Regions from separate parts of the Streptomyces sp. NPDC007991 genome, predicted to be linked through region 1. Evidence: riboswitches for the same ligand, from Rfam matches in the RefSeq annotation. Region 1 holds a riboswitch; the other holds the start of a gene.
The links. Region 1 has a riboswitch for ZMP and ZTP ahead of ACFZDA_RS16300 (tetrahydrofolate dehydrogenase/cyclohydrolase catalytic domain-containing protein). Riboswitches for the same ligand answer to the same signal wherever they lie in the genome.

Region 1 (8,066 bases):
CCGACCTCCCGTCCGGCGTGGAGTACATGTCGTCGACGAACTGGTCGTGTCCCTCGCCGACGCTGTTGCGGATCGTCATGAAGGCGATCCATCTGATCGGATCGGCGTTGATCTCCGCCATCCGCTCGTCCTTGTCGGGGACGACGTCGATCCGGCCGATCTTCGCGAAGTCCCCGGTGGACTTGATGACTTCGGCGGTGCCGTCCCAGTTGTTGCCCACGAACAGCACCTGGCGCAACGCGGCGGGGGCGTCGGGGGCGTCCGCGTGGGCGGCGGTCGCGGGAACGGTGGCGGTCAGCGCCAGGGCGGCGGTCAGGGAGCACAGGTGCCGTCGTCGGAATGCGGGCATGGCTGATCCCTCCTCTGCGGGTGGGGTGAGGAATCTGAACACACGTACTTTCAGAGTCAACTTACTGCAAAGTAAGGAAGGGGTCGCCTTTTCCACAAGACCGCGGCCACGACAAAATCGCGTGCGACCGAAGACGGGTGTTCGGGCGAAGATGGTGTTCGAGCGACAGAGGGGGAGCCGGTGCCGGGCAGACTCAGAGCGCCGACCGGCCGCTACGGCGGCAAGAGTGCCGAGGAGCGGCAGGCCGAGCGACGCCGGCGGTTCCTGGACGCCGCGCTCCACCTGTTCGGCGACACCCCCGGCTTCCGCGCCACCACCGTCGCGGCCCTCAGCGAGGCGGCCGGGCTGTCGACCCGTCAGTTCTACGAGGAGTTCCGCACCCTGGAGGACGTCCTCGCGGCCCTGCACCTGAGGGTCAACGACTGGGCCGAGGCGGCGGTGCTGGAGGCGGCGGCCGGTGCGGCGGACCTGCCGCTCGTCGAGCGCGCGACCGCCATCTTCCGCGCCTACGCCGGTAACCTCGCCGCCGATCCGCGCCGGATCCGCATCACCTTCGTCGAGATCATCGGCGTCAGCCCGCGCCTGGAGGAGCAGCGGCTCGCCCGCCGGGCCGGCTGGGTCGACCTCATCTGCGCCGAGGCCCGGGCTGCCGCCGCGCGCGGGGAGGCGGCACCCCGCGACTACCGCCTCGCGGCGACGGGTTTCATCGGCAGCGTCAACGGCCTGCTGCACGACTGGAGCGCCGGCTGGGTCGACGCGACGCTGGACGAGGTCGTCGACGAACTCGTCCGTCAACTGCTGGGGATCCTGCGACCCCCGGGGTGGAGCCCGCCCTGAGGAAGTGGTGGCGGAGGTTGTTGACCGCGCCGAGGCCGCTCAACTGCCCGGCCTCCTCGGTCAGTCGGTGGCGGGGGCCTGACACCGGCCGGCTCGCCGCGGGGCCCTAGACCGACACCAGCACCACGAGGTCCGCCGCCACCAGCAGCGTGAAGCCCAGCAACAGAACGGCCAGCAATCGTGCGCGGAGCCTGCGGTACGCCGCCTCGTACTCGCCGCGCAGTTCCCGCCCGCGCCGCGCCGTCCGCTGCCAGGAGGCCCGGGCGAGGGCGAGGTGCTCCGCCGCGAACAGCCGTTCCACCTCCTCCCGTCCGGCCTCCGGCAGCCGGTCGAGCCCGGCGGCGAAACGCGCGGCGGCCGCACGGGCCTCCTCGTGCGCGGCGGCGGCGAGCAGATGACCCTCGACCTCGTTGTGGAACGCCCGCAGGTCCACGTCCACGGGCAGGCCCTCCTTGGCGGTCATCGCAGCGTCAACTCCCGCTCCGCCGCCGCGACGTCCGTATGGTGCAGGTCGAACGCCGGGGACTCGCTGCGGATCCGTGGGAGCACGACGAAGTTGTGCCGGGGCGGCGGGCAGGAGGTGGCCCACTCCAGGGAGCGGCCGTAGCCCCACGGGTCGTCGGCCGTGACCCGCTCGCCGTACTTCGCCGTCTTCCAGACGTTGTAGAAGAACGGCAGCATCGACATGCCGAGCAGGAACGAACTGATCGTCGACACCGTGTTGAGGGTCGTCAGGCCCTCCACCGCCAGATAGTCGGGGATCCGGCGCTGCATGCCCTGCGCGCCCAGCCAGTGCTGGACGAGGAACGTGCCGTGGAAGCCGATGAACAGCGTCCAGAAGGTGATCTTGCCGAGGCGCTCGTCCAGCATCCTGCCGGTGAACTTCGGCCACCAGAAGTGGAAGCCGGAGAACATCGCGAACACGACCGTCCCGAAGACGACGTAGTGGAAGTGCGCGACCACGAAGTACGAGTCGGAGACGTGGAAGTCGATCGGCGGCGAGGCCAGCAGCACGCCCGTGAGCCCGCCGAACACGAACGTGATGAGGAAGCCGGTCGCCCACAGCATCGGTGTCTCGAAGGACAGCGAGCCCTTCCACATGGTGCCGATCCAGTTGAAGAACTTCACACCGGTCGGGACCGCGATCAGGAAGGTCATGAAGGAGAAGAACGGCAGCAGCACACCGCCGGTGACGTACATGTGGTGCGCCCACACCGTCACGGACAGACCCGCGATCGCGATGGTCGCGCCGATCAGACCCGTGTAACCGAACATCGGCTTGCGGGAGAAGACCGGGATGACCTCGGAGATGATCCCGAAGAACGGTAGCGCGATGATGTACACCTCTGGATGGCCGAAGAACCAGAAGAGGTGTTGCCACAGCAACGCCCCGCCGTTGGCGGAGTCGAAGACGTGCGCACCGAACTTGCGGTCCGCCTCCAGGGCGAACAGGGCCGCGGCCAGGACCGGGAAGGCCAGCAGGACCAGCACACCGGTCAGCAGCACGTTCCAGGTGAAGATCGGCATGCGGAACATCGTCATGCCCGGGGCGCGCATGCAGATGATCGTGGTGATGAAGTTGACCGAGCCGAGGATGGTGCCGAAGCCGGAGAAGGCCAGACCCATGATCCACATGTCGGCGCCGATGCCCGGCGAGCGGACCGCGTCCGAGAGCGGGCTGTAGGCGAACCAGCCGAAGTCGGCCGCGCCCTGCGGCGTCAGGAAGCCGCCCACCGCGATGAGCGAGCCGAACAGGTACAGCCAGTAGGCGAACATGTTCAGCCGGGGGAAGGCCACGTCCGGCGCGCCGATCTGCAGCGGCATGATCCAGTTCGCGAAGCCGGCGAACAGCGGCGTCGCGAACATCAGCAGCATGATCGTGCCGTGCATCGTGAACGCCTGGTTGAACTGCTCGTTCGACATGATCTGCAGACCGGGCCGGGCGAGCTCGGCGCGCATGAGCAGCGCCATCACGCCGCCGATGACGAAGAACGCGAACGACGTGGCCAGGTACAGCGTGCCGATCGTCTTGTGATCCGTGGTCGTCAGCCACTTCAGGTGCCTCATGCCCCGCCTGTGTCCGCGCCCCGCCCGGGCGTCACACTTTCCCGACGCGACGAGAATCACCGAAACGCGCGTGACGATCGAGAAGGTGCCGGACACGAACGGGACATGAGCAACGACGAGATCTTCGCCGCTGCCTACCGCGAGCACTACTGGGCGGTCAGCCGCTATGTCGCGCGGCGACTGGACGGGCGGGCCGGCGAGGTGGAGGAAGTGGTGGCGGAGGTGTTCACGGTCGCCTGGCGGCGCCGGGCCGACCTGCCCTCCTCCCCGCTGCCCTGGCTGTACGGCGTGGCACGCAACTGCCTGGCCAACGCGGTGCGCGGCCACGGACGCCGCCGCCGGCTCGTCGACCGGCTCGGCAACGACCACACCGCCCACGGGCGGCACATCGCGGCGGGCCCCGACGCCGACACCCCCGGTGCCTGGGTGCACGAGGCACTCGCCCGGCTCTCCGCGGCCGACCAGGAGGTGCTGCGCCTGACCGCCTGGGAGGAACTCGGCATCGACGAGGTCGCGATCGTCCTCGGCTGCGGCAGACGGGCCGCGGCGATGCGGTTGCACCGGGCCCGCCGCCGCCTCAGAGCCGAGATCGACGGGACGCGCCCCTGGGACATGGCGGACACGGGGCACTCATCGGGGGAGGGGAACCGGCGATGACCGACATCCTCCCCGCGACCGCGACCGCGACCGCGCAGGGCGACGGCCCACCGACGCCGCGCCTCACGAGCGCAGCGGACGCGCGTGCTCCTCGAACCACGCCCCCGGCCCCCCGCCCCGCCCGGCCCCCGCGCCCCCTGCCCGCCGCCGCCCACGTGACCGCCCCTAAGGAACACGGCCATGGCTGACGAACTCGAACTGCTGCGCGGTGCCAACCCGGTGCCGTCCGACGGCCCCCACTTCGGCGACGGCCCCCTGGACCACGGCGCCGAGCGCCGGCTGGAGCGGCTGCTGCGGGAGCGGCCGCCGAGCCGTCTGAGGGAGCGGCTGGTGCCCGGCACGGGCCGGCCCCGGCTGGCGTGGGGGCTCGTCGCCACAGCCGTCGTCGCCGCCCTGGCGCTGACCCTCGTACTGAGCGGCCCGAACACCACACCGGCGGTCGCCGCACCCCGTCCGCTGGTGGTGCAGACCGGCTCCACACCCCTGCCCCTGAACCGGCTGGCCGAGCGCGCCGAACAGGCCGCCGCCGACGGCTCGCCCCGTCTGCGCAAGGGCACGCACGTGCAGTCCTGGAGCATGGGCATGTCGGACGACAAGCCCCCGATCACCGTGCCCGAGGAGCGCATCGTGCGCTGGCGGGCCGACGGCAGTCACACGGAGCTCGTCGTCGCGACCGACCCGAGACATCCGGGCCGTCCCGTCCTCTCCGGCGCGGGCGGCGAGCCGCACCTCGTCGACGACGGGCACGTGCTGAGCGACCAGACCTATCCGCCGAGCTGGAGCGACGCCCCGCCCGAGTCCCCGCCGCCGCACGACCCCGCCCGGCTGCGCGCCTATCTGACGCAGGCCCAGTACTCGGACACGCCGCTGACCACGCCCCAACTGCTGGACGCCGTCAAGGTGCTGCTCGACCACTGGACCCTCGGCGCCCCGGAGACCGCGGCCCTGGCCCGCCTCCTGGCCGGCACGGAGGGGCTGCGGCCCGTCGGCCAGGTGACCGACCGCCTCGGGCGACGCGGTCAGGCGTACGTGTACGACGGTCCCGGCGCCCACCACATGCTGATCATGAACCCGGTCACCGGCGCCGTCCTCGGCCTGGAGACCACCTTCTCCACCGCTGAACCCGAATACGGCGTCCGGAAGGGCGACGTCATGTCGTACAGCGCCTGGATGCGCTGATCACACCCCGGGCACACCGAGCTGCCGGGCGGCGGCGTCCACGGTCTGTTCCAGCAGCGTCGCGATGGTCATCGGGCCGACCCCGCCCGGCACCGGCGTGATCAGCGAGGCCCGCTCCACGGCGGAGTCGAAGTCGACGTCACCGACGTTGCCGGCGTTGTACCCGGCGTCGATCACGACGGCGCCCGGCTTGACGTCCTGGCCGCGGATCAGCCGGGGCCGCCCCACCGCGGCCACCACGATGTCCGCCTCGCGCACGGCCGCCGACAGGTCCCGGGTGCGCGAGTGGCAGTAGGTCACCGTCGCGTCCCGGGCGAGCAGCAGCATGCCGACCGGCTTGCCCAGGATCGCGCTGCGGCCCACGACCACGGCCCGCCGGCCGGCCGGTTCGACGCCGTACTCGTCGAGCAGCCGCATGATCCCGCCGGGTGTGCAGGAGACGAAGCCCGGCAGGCCGAAGCTCATCGTCGCGAAGGAGGCGAAGGTGACCCCGTCGACGTCCTTCCCGGGCGCGATCGCCTCGAACGCGGCCCGCTCGTCGATGTGCTCGCCCATCGGGTGCTGGAGGAGGATCCCGTGCACGCCGGGGTCGGCGGAGAGAGCCTGGATCGTGCCGACGAGCTCCTCGGTGGTCGTGGTGGCGGGCAGCGCCACGTGCCGGGAGGTGATGCCGGCGGTGCGGCAGCGGTTCTGCTTCATCCGGACGTAGGTGACGGACGCCGGGTCCTCGCCGACCAGGACCGTCGCGAGGCACGGTGCCGTGCCCGTCCGTTCGGTGAGGCCGGCGGCGCGCTCGCCGGTCTCCCGCAGTATCCGCCGGGCGAGCGAGGTGCCGTCCATGAGCCGTGCCTGCGACATGATCCACTCCTGGGCTGGTGTGCTGCTTCGCCCAGGCGCACGGCAACGATCTCTGCGAGGCCGCTCCCCGGTGGTGCTCCACCTCAGCGCCAGTCACGGCCCGGCCCCCACCCTAACCGAGCCCCCCGCATGTCTCTCTTACTCGTCCCAGGCCTGGACCAGGGTCTGCTCGGCGATCTTGCCGTCCCGCAGCGAGAGCATGGACTCGGACAGGACGCGCACACCGTCCGCGTACCGGCAGCTCTCGCTGTAGGCGGCCTCGTCGCCCTGGATGACGCACCGCTCCAGCTTGTGCGTCATGTCGCGGCTGTAGACGTCCTCCAGCATCCGGCTGATCTCGTCCCGGCCGTGCAGGACCTTGGGGTGGCTGGGCTGGGTCGTGTGGTCGACGATGCGGAACTCCGCGTCGTCCGCGTAGAGCGAGAGCAGAAGGTCCGGGCTCTGTTCCACACCCTGGCGCAGGGTCTCTCTGTCGAAGGCGGGGTCTGCCGCGGTTCCCATGATGACCTCCTTCGAAGGGCCCCGACCCGGTCGGGAGCGGGCCGCGAGGAGCCTCTCCAGTCGAGCCTCCTCCCGTGCGGCGCGCTCGGCAAACGCAGGCAAGCGCAGCCGGGACGCCGGGCCTTACCGGGTGAGCGGACCCACGCTGACCGTGAGCGCATCCCCGCCGAGCACAGGACGAGAGGACGAGATCTGTGTGAGGGACGCCCCGATCCGGGCGGCCCCGACACCCGCCCGGGCTCAGTCCGCCGAGGCCAGGAACTGGGTCGCCGCCAGCTCCGCGTACAGCGGGTCGGCGGCCAACAGCTCACGGTGCGTGCCGACCGCCTTGACCCGCCCCGCGTCCATCACCACGATCCGGTCGGCCATGGTCACCGTGGACAGCCGGTGCGCCACCACGAGGACCGTGGTCGTACGGGCCACGTCCGCGACGGTGTCGCGCAGCGCCGCCTCGTTGACCGCGTCCAGCTGCGAGGTCGCCTCGTCGAGCAGCAGCAGCCGGGGGCGGCGCAGCAGCGCCCGGGCGATGGCGACCCGCTGCCGCTCACCGCCCGACAGCTTGGTGCCGCGATGTCCGACGAGCGTGTCGAGGCCGGCGGGCAGCCGGGCGACCAGGCCGTCGAGACGGGTGGTCTTCAGCACTCGGGCGAGGGCGTCGTCGTCCGCCTCCGGATTGCCCAGCAGCAGGTTGTCCCGCAGGGAGCCCGACAGGACCGGAGCATCCTGCTCCACATAGCCGATCGCCGCGCGCAGCTGCGTCAGCTCCCAGTCGGCGAGGTCGCGCCCGTCGAGCGTGATCACCCCGGATTCCGGATCGTAGAACCGCTCGATGAGCGAGAAGACGGTGGTCTTGCCGGCGCCGGAGGGGCCCACGAACGCCGTCATGCCCTGCGCGGGCACGGCGAACGTCACGCCGTGGTGGACGTACGGCAGATCGTCGGCGTAGCGGAAGCGGACGTCGTCGAAGGCGAGCGCGGCGGGCTGCGCGCCGGGGGAGGGGAGCGGGGCGGCAGCCGCCGTGGGTTCGGCCGGCAGGAGCAGCGCCTCCTGGATGCGGGTGAGGGCGGCGGCGCCCGTCTGGTACTGCGTGACGGCGCCGACGACCTGCTGTATCGGCGACATCAGATAGAAGACGAACAGCAGGAACGCCACCAGCGTGCCCACGTCGATCGCCCCGGTCGCCACCCGCGCGCCGCCCACCGCGAGCACCGTGATGAAGGCGATCTGCATGGCGAGCCCCGCCGTGTTGCCCGCGGCCGCCGACCACTTGGCGGCCCGCACGCTCTGCCGCCACGACTCCTGCGCCGCCTCGTGCAGCGTGCGCTCCTCCCGGTGCTCGGCACCGGACGCCTTCACGGTGCGCAGGGCGCCGAGGATCCGCTCCAGCGAGGCGCCCATGACGCCCACCGCGTCCTGCGCCTGCCGGCTGGCCTTGTTGATGCGGGGCACGATCACGCCGAGGATCACGCCCGCGCCCAGGATCACGGCCAGGGTGACGCCCAGCAGCACGGGCTCCACCAGGCCCATCATCACCACCGTGGCGACGAGCGTGAGCCCGCCCGTGCCCAGCCCGACCAGCGAGTCTGTGGTGACCTCGCGCAGCAGGGTGGTGTCGGAG
Region 2 (8,066 bases), on a different contig from region 1:
GGCCCCGGAAGACGACACGGCCCTTCCGTACGGCACGCCCTCGCTCGGCCACCCTTCCCCGGCGGTGGGCGCACCCCTGCTGGACGACCCGCTCTCGGCGGTGGGCGCACCCCTGCTGGACGACCCGCTCTCGGCGGTGGGAGCACCCCCGCCGGACCACCCTTCCCCGGCGGAGGGCGCACCCCCGCCCGACCACCCGCCCCCGGCGGACGGCACACCCCCGCCCGACCCCCCGCCCCCGGCGACCGACACAGTCACCCCGGCCCCCGGGATCACCACAGCCCGGCCCGCGGCCGCGGCCGTCGGCCGGCGGGTCGATGTCGGTGACAGTGACAGCCCCGCCTCGCACTCCGGTACCACCACCCGGCGTCGGACCGTCTCCGGGGACGGGGACGGGGACGGGGACGGCACCGCCGTGTTCTTCGTGCGGAGCTTGCCCGCCCGCTTCGCGGTCAGGTTGCGGAAGTTCACGAGCATGCGATGGCCGAACTCCGTGAGGACGGACTCCGGGTGGAACTGCACGCCCCACAGCGGCCGGGTGCGGTGCCGCAGGCCCATCAGGACGCCGTCCTCCGCCCAGGCCGTGGCTTCCAGCATCTGAGGCAGCGGCTCACGCACGGTCAGCGAGTGGTAGCGGACGGCTGTGAAGTTCTGCGGCAGGCCCTGGAACAGGTCACGCTCGTCATGCCGGATCGTGGAGAGATGCCCGTGCCGCGGCTCCGGCGCGGGCCCCACCACCCCCCGCTCCCCCAGCGCGATCCCCTGATGGCCGAGACACACGCCGAGCACCGGAACCGGGGAGGTCGCGACCAGCCGGGCGGCGATGCCGAAGTCACGCGCCTGAGCCGGGTGTCCGGGCCCCGGGGACACCACCAGGTTGTCGAACTCCCGGAGATCCGGCACCCCGTCGACGGCGGCGTCGTTGCGGACGACCACCGGCTCCTCGCCATTGACCTCGGCGATCAACTGGAACAGGTTGTACGTGTACGAGTCGTAATTGTCGATGAGCAGGGTCTTCACCCGCCCACCTCCCTCTGTTCGTTCGCGGGCCTACATGGCCCGGCGTTTGTGCCGGCCGCGGAGCGCCTGGAGCGACGGGTACAGCCATTTCCGGAAGAAACGCTGGAGCCGCGGCATGAGAATCCAGGTGACAAGAGCCGTCACGCACAGACATAACAACAACGTGCGGATCAGCGCATTGAGGTCACCGAGATAGGGAAGCACCGTCAGATTGAACAGGAGCACCGGCGGGAAAACCGCGCTCATATTCACGAACCACAGTTTCCATTTCGACGGCGGAGCAGGTGGCGCGGGTGTCAGAGTCTGCGCCTCGAACCAGGCCCGGGCCCCCGGCACCCGTCTGCGCTCCGTCTCCTGGGCGAGTCCTTCCAGCCGGGCGTCCCACTGTGCCCGGGAGGGCGATTTCTCCCAGGCCAGGGCCGAACCCTCGCTGGCGAAGCGATAGACGACATGCCACTCCGCCCCTCCGTCGACAAGTACCCCACCCCCCAGAAACCCCGGTTGCCGCGCGGTCGCGCCCAGCATGGCCCACCCCCAGGAGTGGAAGTCGGCCGCACGGCCCGGCATCACGCGATAGGCCACGGTGACCGTGACGGGATTACTGGTCACGCCGTCCCATACGGAAAGCGGTTCACCGGCGTTCAAATTTCAACGAACCATTTTCCGATCATCCGGAACGTGAAGCTTTCCAGCAGGTGGGGCCTGACCGAACCGCGCCAGCGCCAGCGCTCCGGCCACCGCCACCGCGAAACCGAGCACCGCTGCCCAGCCCAGCCCGGGCCGCGTACGGTCCCCGAGCCACACCACGCCGATCAGCGCGGGCGCGACCGTCTCCCCGAGCACCAGCCCGGCCGTCGCGGTGGTCACCGACCCGCGCTGCAGGGCGGAGGTCAGCAACAGGAACCCGGCCCCGCCGCCCAGCAGCAGCGCGTACACCGCCGGGTTCGTGACGAGCGCACCGGGAGTCAGCCCGTCGATCAGCCGCACCGCCACCTCCACCACCCCGAACCCCAGCCCCGCACCCAGCCCGAGCGCGAGCGCCCGCCCCCGCTCCGGCAGCCGCCCTCCCACCGCCCCGAGCAGCAGCACCCCGCCCGCCGCCGCGAGCATCGCCCACGTCAGCCACGCCGGCCCGCCCTCGTCGCCCTCCGCCCCGGACGCCAGCCCCAGCAGCGCGAGCCCGCCGCACACCACTCCCACCGCCGCCCACTCCATCCGGCTCAGCCGCACCTTGAGCAGCCGCGCCGCCACCACGGCCGTCACGGCGAGACTCGCGGCCAGCGCCGCCCCCACGGCGTAGATCGGCACCGACCGCAGCGCGACGATCTGGAGCAGGAACCCGAGCCCGTCCACCCCGAGTCCGAGCAGATACCGCCACTGCCGCAGCGCCCGCCACAGCAACGCCACGTCCCCGCCCGGCCCGCTCGCCACCGCCCGCGCGGCCATCGCCTGCAACACCGTCGCCGTACCGAAGCAGACCGCCGCACCAAGGGCGCACAGCATTCCAAAAATCACAAAACGACAGTAGGGGAGGGGGCGTGAACCGGGGGCCGTGCACGCCCGTTCACACCGGTCTCTAGGCTGACCACTCGGCAGTACCTGACAGGGACACGGGGAGACACGCATGGCGGAAACACGGCGACGACTGCGCTCGAGCACGGTGGTGCTGGGCGGCATGGGCGTCCTCGCGGCGGCCCTGTCCGCGTGCGGCTCCGACCCGGACCGCCGCTGCGTGGACCGGGACAGCTACGACTACATCAACGGCTACAAGATCGTCGCCGACAAGAACTGCACGTCCGGCTCCTCGTACTCCTCCGGCAAGGGCCGCAAGAAGACCGGCGGGACCAGCACCGCGAACGCCGACTGGTACTACGACGCCGACGTCAGCGGCCGCTACGCCGACAACGGCACCTTCAGCCGCAGCGAGGCCGTCGACCGCGGCGGCTTCGGCTGCTCGGGCTCCGGCAGCGGCGGCGGCTGACCGGGGTCGTACGCACATGGAACGCCGCACCCTCACCCCCCGCCCCGGCTGGCAGCAGACCGTCGAGGAACAGGGCCTGATCTACCCCCTCACCCGCTACCCCGACGACTCCCTGCGCCCCTACTGGGACGAAAGCGCCTACTACGCCTTCACCCTCCCGGAGATCGAGGCGCTGGAGGAGGTCGTCGAGGAACTCCACCGCATGTGCCTGGCGGCGGCCGACCACATCGTCACCGAGGACCGTTTCGCGGACCTGGGCATCACCGACCCCCGTGTGGCCCGGACGGTCGCCGAGTCCTGGCACCGGCGCGCCGAACTCCCCTCCGTCTACGGCCGTTTCGACCTCCGCTACGACGGCACCGGCCCGGCCAAGCTCCTGGAGTACAACGCCGACACCCCCACCTCACTGGTGGAGGCCGCGTCCCCGCAGTGGTTCTGGATGGAGGACCGCTTCCCCGGTGCCGACCAGTGGAACTCCCTCCACGAACGCCTGATCGACGCCTGGCGGAAACAGGCCGCCCTGCTCCCGCCGGGCAGCCCCCTGTACTTCGCGTACTCCTCCGCCGACGAACTCGGCGAGGACATGATGACGGTCGCCTACCTCAAGGAAACGGCCGAGCAGGCAGGCCTGGCCACCGACTGGATCGCCATGGAGGAGATCGGCTGGGACCGCCTCTCCGGCCGCTTCGTCGACAACCGCCTCCGCTTCATCCGCAGCATCTTCAAGCTCTACCCCTGGGAGTGGCTCACCACCGACCGCTTCGCCGACCACGTCCTGGACACTCTCGACAACGGCGGCGGCACGGGCACGACCCTCTGGATCGAGCCGGCCTGGAAAATGCTCCTCAGCAACAAGGCCCTGCTCGCGATCCTCTGGGACCTCTACCCCGACCACCCCAACCTCCTCCCGGCGTACCTGGACGGCCCCCGGGACCTGCCCACGAAGGGCTGGGCGGCCAAGCCTCTCCTGGGCCGAGAGGGCGCGGGCGTCACGATCCACGAGCCCGGCTCCCCTCCCACCCTCCGCGACGAACCGTGCTGCTACCAGCAACTGGCCCCCCTCCCCGACTTCGACGGCAACCGCGTGGTCCTGGGCGCATGGGTGGTGGACAACGAGTCGGCGGGCCTGGGTATCCGCGAGAGCTCGGGCTTGATCACGGACGAATACGCCCGTTTCCTGCCGCACGTGATCTTGTAGACAGCCTCAGGGGCACGTACTTACCCGGTAGGCTGACCGGGGGCCGTGACTGGCGCGCTGGGATGGACAAACCATCGGGGAGCGGCCCAGCCGACGAGGGCCGTGCGCCTGGGCCGTACCGTGAACGCCGAACGCAACGTCCGGAGGTCCCCCATGCCAGCCGAGCCCCTCTCCACCGCTTCCACCGCCTACCGCGCCGCCCTCGACGTCATCCGCGCCGTCGAACCCCGCGTAGCGGACGCCATCGGCCAGGAGGTCGCCGACCAGCGCGAGATGCTCAAGCTGATCGCCTCGGAGAACTACGCCTCACCGGCCACACTCCTGGCGATGGGCAACTGGTTCAGCGACAAGTACGCCGAGGGCACCATCGGCCGCCGCTTCTACGCCGGCTGCCGCAACGTCGACACCGTCGAGTCCCTCGCCGCCGAGCACGCCAAGGAACTCTTCGGCGCCCGCCACGCCTACGTCCAGCCGCACTCCGGCATCGACGCCAACCTCGTCGCCTTCTGGTCGGTCCTCGCCCAGCGCGTCGAGGTCCCGGCCCTGGAGAAGGCCGGCGCCCGCCAGGTCAACGACCTCTCCGAGGCCGACTGGGCGGAGCTGCGCCGCGCCTTCGGCAACCAGCGCATGCTCGGCATGTCCCTGGACGCCGGCGGCCACCTCACCCACGGCTTCCGCCCGAACATCTCCGGCAAGATGTTCGACCAGCGCTCCTACGGCACGGACCCGGCCACCGGCCTCATCGACTACGAGGCTCTGCGCGCCTCGGCCCGTGAGTTCAAGCCGCTGATCATCGTCGCCGGCTACTCGGCCTACCCCCGTCTGGTGAACTTCCGGATCATGCGCGAGATCGCCGACGAGGTCGGCGCGACGCTCATGGTCGACATGGCGCACTTCGCGGGCCTGGTCGCGGGCAAGGTCCTCACCGGCGACTTCGACCCGGTCCCGCACGCCCAGATCGTGACGACGACCACCCACAAGTCCCTGCGCGGCCCGCGCGGCGGCATGGTCCTGTGCGACGACTCCCTCAAGGACCAGGTCGACCGCGGCTGCCCGATGGTCCTCGGCGGCCCGCTCCCGCACGTCATGGCCGCCAAGGCGGTCGCCTTCGCCGAAGCCCGCCAGGAGTCCTTCCGCGACTACGCCCAGCGCATCGTCGACAACTCCCGCGCTTTGGCCGAAGGCCTGATGCGCCGCGGCGCGACCCTGGTGACCGGCGGCACGGACAACCACCTGAACCTGATCGACGTCGCCTCCTCCTACGGCCTCACCGGCCGCCAGGCCGAGGCCGCGCTGCTGGAGTCGGGCATCGTCACCAACCGCAACGCCATCCCCGCCGACCCGAACGGCGCCTGGTACACCTCCGGCATCCGCATCGGCACCCCGGCCCTGACCACCCGCGGCCTCGGCACGGCGGAGATGGACGAGGTCGCGGGCCTGATCGACCGCGTCCTGACCACCACGGAGCCGGGCACGACCAAGTCGGGCGCCCCCTCCAAGGCGGCCCACGTCCTCGACGCGAAGATCGCCGACGAGATCAGCCACCGCGCGACGGACCTGGTGGCGGCCTTCCCGCTGTACCCGGAGATCGACCTCGGCTGAAGCGCCCCGTGAGGGGCGCGGGGAACTGCGCGACCAGCCACAACCGGTCCGCAGTTCCCCACCGCCGAAACCACCCACGGCCCTCTGAGACAATAAGCAACATGGCCTCTGACCGACCCCGCGTGCTCTCCGGCATCCAGCCCACCGCCGGCTCGTTCCACCTCGGCAACTACCTCGGCGCCGTCCGCCAGTGGGTGGCCCTCCAGGAGACCCACGACGCGTTCTACATGGTCGTCGACCTGCACGCGATCACCATCCCGCAGGACCCGAAGGACCTGCGGGCGAACACGCGCCTGGCCGCCGCCCAGCTGCTCGCCGCGGGCCTCGACCCGGACCGCTGCACGCTCTTCGTCCAGAGCCACGTCCCCGAGCACGCCCAGCTCGCCTGGGTCATGAACTGCCTCACCGGCTTCGGCGAGGCCAGCCGGATGACCCAGTTCAAGGACAAGGCCGCCAAGCAGGGCGCGGAGCGCGCCTCCGTCGGCCTGTTCACGTACCCGGTCCTCCAGGTCGCGGACATCCTGCTCTACCAGGCGCACGAGGTCCCGGTCGGCGAGGACCAGCGCCAGCACGTCGAGCTCACCCGCGACCTCGCCGAGCGCTTCAACGGCCGTTTCGGCGAGACCTTCACCGTCCCGAAGCCGTACATCCTCCGCGAGACGGCGAAGATCTACGACCTCCAGGACCCGTCGATCAAGATGAGCAAGTCGGCGTCCACGCCGAAGGGCCTGATCAACCTCCTGGACGAGCCGAAGGCCACGGCCAAGAAGGTCAAGAGCGCGGTCACCGACACCGACACGGTGATCCGTTACGACGCCGAGAACAAGCCGGGCGTCAGCAACCTCCTCACGATCTACTCGACCCTCACCGGCGAGACCATCGGCGAACTGGAGGAGAAGTACACCGGCAAGATGTACGGCCCGCTCAAGACCGACCTCGCCGAGATCATGGTCGACTTCGTGACGCCGTTCCGGGAGCGCACCCAGCAGTACCTGGACGACCCGGAGACACTCGACTCGATCCTGGCCAAGGGCGCCGAGAAGGCCCGCGCCGTCGCCGCCGAGACCCTCGCCCAGGCGTACGACAGGGTCGGCTTCCTGCCCGCCAAGCACTGAACCCGCTCCCGCGCACAGCCGTACCACCCACAGCGCTGTACATCACGTCGGTTGCGCCTGCCTGGAACCGGGTCGTGGCCGTACAGTCGATAACCGGGTGGTCGTATCAGCGACCCGCATCCAAACGACAGGAGACGACGTGGGGACCGTAACGATCGGTGTCTCGATCGCGGTCCCGGAGCCTCACGGCAGCGAGCTCCAGCAGCTGCGCGCGGGCTTCGGCGACGCCTCGGCTCACGGCATCCCCACGCACGTCACCCTGCTGCCCCCGACGGAGATCGACGAGTCCGCCCTGCCGGCCGTGGAGGCGCATCTGACCGAGGTCGCCGCGGCCGGCCGGCCGTTCCCGATGCGGCTGTCGGGGACCGGCACGTTCCGGCCCCTGTCCCCGGTCGTCTTCGTCCGGGTCGTCTCGGGCGCGCAGGCATGCACCCGGCTCCAGGAGCAGGTCCGCGACACCGCCGGGCCGGTCGCACGCGAACTGCAGTTCCCGTACCACCCCCACGTCACCGTGGCGCACGGCATCGAGGAAGCGGCGATGGACCGCGCCTTCGAGGAACTCGCCGGCTACGAGGCGGAGTGGCCCTGCACCGGCTTCGCCCTCTACGAACAGGGCGCCGACGGCGTCTGGCGCAAGCTCCGCGAGTTTCCCTTCGGCGGCTCGGTCGTCCCGCCCCAGGCCGGACATGTGGAGCGCGGCTCGGTCCCGACCTGGTGATCCGCCCCTAGGTCAGATCGGCAGCCGCCGGAACACCCCGCGCGGCATGTGCCGCAACGCCGACATCACCACGCGCAGCGCGCCCGGCACCCACACCGTCTCCGAGCGGCGCCGCAGCCCCAGCTCGACGGCCGTCGCCACCGCCTCGGGCGTGGTCGCCAGCGGCGCCTCGGGCAGCCCGGCCGTCATCCGCGTCCGCACGAAGCCGGGGCGGACCACCATGACGTGCACGCCCGTGCCGTGCAGCGCGTCGCCCAGGCCCTGCGCGAAGGCGTCGAGGCCGGCCTTGCTGGAGCCGTAGATGAAGTTGGCTCGGCGGGCCCGCTCGCCCGCGACGGAGGACATCACGACCAGCGAGCCGTGCCCCTGGGACTGCAGCGAGCGGGCGCACACCAGGCCCGCCGAGACCGCGCCGGTGTAGTTGGTCTGCGC

Region 2: it holds a riboswitch for ZMP and ZTP, as region 1 does, so the genes downstream of both, ACFZDA_RS21765 (glycine hydroxymethyltransferase) here and ACFZDA_RS16300 (tetrahydrofolate dehydrogenase/cyclohydrolase catalytic domain-containing protein) in region 1, are expected to answer to the same signal.

What each region holds. Positions count from the first base shown of each region.
Region 1 is NZ_JBIBJD010000005.1:366,436-374,501, forward strand. Features, by position in the region: gene ACFZDA_RS16270 (PQQ-binding-like beta-propeller repeat protein) at 1-349, opposite strand, end outside; gene ACFZDA_RS16275 (TetR family transcriptional regulator) at 530-1,186, shown strand; gene ACFZDA_RS16280 (hypothetical protein) at 1,293-1,649, opposite strand; gene ctaD (cytochrome c oxidase subunit I) at 1,646-3,253, opposite strand; gene ACFZDA_RS16290 (sigma-70 family RNA polymerase sigma factor) at 3,359-3,910, shown strand; gene ACFZDA_RS16295 (CU044_5270 family protein) at 4,091-5,089, shown strand; gene ACFZDA_RS16300 (tetrahydrofolate dehydrogenase/cyclohydrolase catalytic domain-containing protein) at 5,090-5,947, opposite strand; ZMP/ZTP riboswitch at 5,970-6,054, opposite strand; gene ACFZDA_RS16305 (nuclear transport factor 2 family protein) at 6,086-6,448, opposite strand; gene ACFZDA_RS16310 (ABC transporter transmembrane domain-containing protein) at 6,689-8,066, opposite strand, start outside.
Region 2 is NZ_JBIBJD010000007.1:246,165-254,230, forward strand. Features, by position in the region: gene pabB (aminodeoxychorismate synthase component I) at 1-1,020, opposite strand, end outside; gene ACFZDA_RS21745 (hypothetical protein) at 1,051-1,587, opposite strand; gene ACFZDA_RS21750 (DMT family transporter) at 1,669-2,523, opposite strand; gene ACFZDA_RS21755 (hypothetical protein) at 2,645-3,001, shown strand; gene ACFZDA_RS21760 (glutathionylspermidine synthase family protein) at 3,018-4,199, shown strand; ZMP/ZTP riboswitch at 4,235-4,320, shown strand; gene ACFZDA_RS21765 (glycine hydroxymethyltransferase) at 4,353-5,801, shown strand; gene trpS (tryptophan--tRNA ligase) at 5,903-6,916, shown strand; gene ACFZDA_RS21775 (2'-5' RNA ligase family protein) at 7,056-7,634, shown strand; gene ACFZDA_RS21780 (decaprenylphospho-beta-D-erythro-pentofuranosid-2-ulose 2-reductase) at 7,647-8,066, opposite strand, start outside.